DNA from 2 places in the Priestia sp. FSL R5-0597 genome. Region 1 is predicted to be linked to the other one. Evidence: riboswitches for the same ligand, from Rfam matches in the RefSeq annotation. Region 1 holds a riboswitch; the other holds the start of a gene.
The links. A riboswitch is a leader RNA that binds a small molecule or an ion and turns the genes downstream of it on or off. The one in region 1 is predicted to bind ZMP and ZTP.

Region 2: another riboswitch for ZMP and ZTP. It lies ahead of MKX72_RS04120 (APC family permease); the one in region 1 lies ahead of MKX72_RS12100 (phosphoglycerate dehydrogenase).

Annotation. Positions count from the first base shown of each region.
Region 1 is NZ_JBBOUZ010000001.1:2,384,698-2,386,903, forward strand. It holds gene htpG (molecular chaperone HtpG) at 1-441, opposite strand, end outside; ZMP/ZTP riboswitch at 652-730, shown strand; gene MKX72_RS12100 (phosphoglycerate dehydrogenase) at 899-2,098, shown strand.
Region 2 is NZ_JBBOUZ010000001.1:785,783-787,988, reverse strand. It holds gene MKX72_RS04120 (APC family permease) at 1-1,294, opposite strand, end outside; ZMP/ZTP riboswitch at 1,351-1,429, opposite strand; gene MKX72_RS04115 (cupin domain-containing protein) at 1,816-2,206, shown strand, end outside.

The DNA of each region.
Region 1 (2,206 bases):
CCATTTATAGGCTTCATCGCTGCCTAACGCTTTACTAATCACCGTTACGACATCTGCCACCATAAACGCTGCGTAAAACCCAACGCCGAATTGGCCGATAATCGTGTGCCCATCCTTTGTTTCATTTTCGTTTTTAAATGCAAGAGAACCGCTTCTCGCAATCGTGCCCAAGCTGCTTTCAAGCTCTTCTTGCGTCATGCCAATTCCAGTATCTGTAATGGTTAAGGTACGGTTAGTTTTATCGGGTGTTACTTTTATGTAATAGCTTTCTTTGTTAAAACGCAAGGAGTCATCTGTTAAAGCTTTGTAATAAATTTTATCGATTGCATCGCTTGAATTTGATAGAAGTTCTCTCAAAAATACTTCTTTTTGAGAATAGATGGAATTAATCATCATCTCTAATAATCGCTTTGATTCGGCTTTAAATTCTTTTTTTGACATAAGAAGTTCTCCTTTCCAAATAGGGCTTACAAAATAATTAGCACTTGAATAGATAGAGTGCTAATCACTCTTTTTATTTAACATGTATTAGGGTATTTGTCAATATATTAGGAGATTCACCAAAGAGATTAAAAATTAGACTGAAAAAAGCAAACTTTTAAAAAAAGGTTGAACGTTCTGAAAGAGTTTGCTAGAATATACTTAATTTCAAAGACTATATGTGACTGGCGAAACGCGGATAACCGTGAGGAAGCATATAGTGACGTAGCCGTTCGCCTGGGCAGAGGTAAGGGATTAATACATATCTCTTACCTCTTTCTGTTTAGGGGGAGAGGATATAGAAGTTATCAGACATGTAGGCTAAAAAACCAGACTTTTAAAAAAATTAAAAATGAAGTTCCTTTATCCAAAGGTAAAAACATGTAAAACTACGATGATAATCAGAGGAGAGTACAAAATGAGCACATTAACATTAGAAAAAGTACAAACAATCAAAACATTAAACAACATTGCACAAAAAGGTCTAAATGTTTTTAATCAAGAAGGTTATCAAATTGACAACGACAGCGAAAATCCAGATGCGATTGTCGTGCGTAGCTTTAACATGCACAGCATGGCATTTGACCAAAATTTAAAAGCTATTGCACGAGCTGGAGCAGGGGTTAACAATATACCGGTGGACGCTTGCACGGAGCAAGGTATCGTTGTATTTAATACGCCAGGAGCTAATGCAAACGCAGTAAAAGAAATGGTTTTAACTACAATTATGGCTTCTTCTCGTAACTTATTTGCTGGAGTTGAATGGACAAAAGGATTAGACGGCCAAGGTGATCAAATTCCTAAGTTAGTTGAAGCAGGTAAAAAACAGTTTGTTGGAAAAGAAATCAAAGGTAAAACATTAGGCGTTATTGGTTTAGGTGCAATTGGTGCTCTTGTAGCAAACGACGCGCTTGATTTAGATATGGACGTAATTGGTTTTGATCCATTCATTTCTGTTAATACAGCTTGGAATTTGTCTCGCAACGTACAGCGTGCAATGTCTCTAGAAGAACTATTTGCAGCATCTGACTATATTACGGTTCACGTTCCATTAACGGACGATACAAAAGGTGTTTTCAATAAAGAGACGTTTAGCATCATGAAACCAGATGTTCATATTTTGAACTTCTCACGCGGTGAGCTTGTAAACGAAGAAGATATGAAAGCTGCTCTTGAAAGTGGAAAAGTTGGTCGATATATTACAGATTTTCCAAATCAAAATGTCTTGAACATGAAAAATGTTGTGCCAATTCCTCATTTAGGGGCATCAACTCAAGAATCAGAAGAAAACTGTGCGGTAATGGCAGCACGTCAAGTGAAAAATTTCTTAGAAACAGGAAACGTTAAAAATTCAGTGAACTTCCCGAATGCATCTCTTCCTTACACTGGGAAAAAACGCGTAGCTGCTTTCCATCACAACGTACCGAATATGGTAGGACAACTTACGCAAGTATTCTCAAACTACAATTTAAACATCGCAGATATGGTGAACAGAAGCCGCGGTGAATATGCGTATACAATGATCGATATTGACAATCAAGTAAGTGACGAGATTGTGCCTGAGCTAGAAGAAAAAATTGGTCAAATTGAAGGAATTATTACAAGTCGCATTATCTAATTTGGTTATCATCCTATTTTAGTGTTTCAGCCCTAACTTTTCTAAGTTAGGGCTGTTTTTACATGGTACTTATCTTCATATCATTTCCTTCATTCCCATAGCATATAG
Region 2 (2,206 bases), 1.6 Mb from region 1:
AAATCACTTCACCTGTAAGTGGCCACCTTGCCCAGTAAAGCGTCAAAGAAGCAAAAACGAAGCCGCATGGCGCAATAACTGATGCCCCTTTTAAATAAAATGGACGGTAAAAGTGTGAAGCCGTTTTTCTTAATGTTATAAGCGCTACAGGGCCCATAATATAAGAGATAAGCGTCGCTACTGAGATCACTTCTGCTAAGACACCCCATCCTCTAAATAAAAAGAGAAACAAAAAGCAGGCTGCTAAATTTAGCCACATAGCTGGGCGCGGGACATTGTAAAGTGGATGAAGAGTACCAAATATCTTTGGCAAATATCCATTTTGCTGCATCCCGTATAACATTCTAGAAGTCGTTGCCGTATATGTAGCACCTGTGCCGGAAGGAGAAACAAATGCATCTGCGTATAACACAATTGTTAGCCAGTTAATTCCAAGCGCAATCGCTAAATCAGCAAAAGGAGAATTAAAATTCAAATGATTCCATCCATTCGCAATTGATGACGGACTTACTGCTCCGATAAAAACAATTTGTAATATAATGTATACAATTCCAGCAATAAAAATTGAACCAATTACAGCTACCGGAATCGATTTATTAGGTGACTTTGCTTCTCCTGCCATATTTACAGGACTTTGAAACCCATTAAATGCAAACACGATACCTGATGTTGCCACTGCCGTTAAAACACTCGCCCATCCGTAAGGTGCTACCCCATGCTCACTTGAAAAGTTCCCGCTATGAAAACCAGCAAAAAATAAAGCCCCTGCCGTTAAACCAGGAATAATTAATTTAACAATCGTAATAAATGAGTTTGCTTTAGCAAAGAGATTTACCGTCCAATAGTTCACAAAAAAGTAAATGAATAATAACAGAGACGCAACTGCCAACCCCTTGGACGTTAAAATGCCATTGTCTACTAATTCATGAGTCCAGCGAGCCCATTTCCACGGCCAAGTACTCATATATTGCACAGATGCAATAGCCTCCACTGTTATCGTTGAAGCGATTGAAATCCAGTTAGCCCAAGCAGCCAAAAATCCAATAAATGATCCGTGTGAATACTGAGGATATTTAACCATCCCCCCTGCTTGCGGAAACATCGCGCCCAGTTCAGCGTACGATAGGGCAATGGTCAAAATAACTACCATTCCAATAACCCATGAAAAAATAGCCGCGGGTCCTGCAATTTGAGCTGCTTTCCATGCTCCAAACAGCCATCCTGAACCGATAATCGAACCTATGCCTGTCATGGTTAAAGCAAATGTTCCCATCTTCCTTTGCATATTGCTCATCCAAATCTACTCCTCTTCCCTAGGAAAATAAAAAAAACACTTGCGAAATTTTCTCAAGTGTTTGCCCAGGCGCGCGGCTTATACGCTATATGCTCCCCCATGGTCATCCATGTTGCGCCAGTCACATATAGGAATATATTTTTTATCAGTATATAACATTCATTACTATTACTCAATACACAAAAATGTTTACATTACTTTTACAAAAGTAATGAATTATTCGTAAAATTCCGAATAAATCTTCTTAAAATCTCTTCCTAATTACAAAAAACAACTAAAACTCTAACCTTGCTTATTATTTGATTCTTTTACTTCACGAGCATATCATCTTCTAAAAATTATATTAATATATATTATTCATTTACAAAATACGAATTAACATCTATATATCCATAGAATTCTTGCACTAGCCCCTTTACTTATATACAATATGAAGAAAAGATACTAAAGTAAACTGCCCACCACTTAGCTACGCTTGAAGTGGGAGACTTCTTTTGGGAAAACGTTAACACCTACATATCATGCACTTCGCAACGAATGAAGTACTTCGAGCAAACTTCTCTGTTTACGCAAGCAAAAAACAGGGAAAATTACGAAAAAAGATTGTTAGAGGGATGCTTATGAATTATGCAAATGTAAAAGTTCTTTATTTTGATGACGACGGAACCATTCCAAATCACCCTCGTCTTCCAGTTTTGTTGTATGAACACGTATTTATTAGTAAGAAAGAGAAAGTAGAGAGCATTTTTAATTCTCACAACTGGAAAAACAGCTGGGTAGGCGGCATATATGATTTTCACCATTACCACAGCAATTCTCATGAAGCACTAGGTGTAATTAGCGGATCTGCACGCTTAAAACTAGGTGGACATATGGGAGAAAATATCGTGGTGCATGCTGGGGATGTACTCG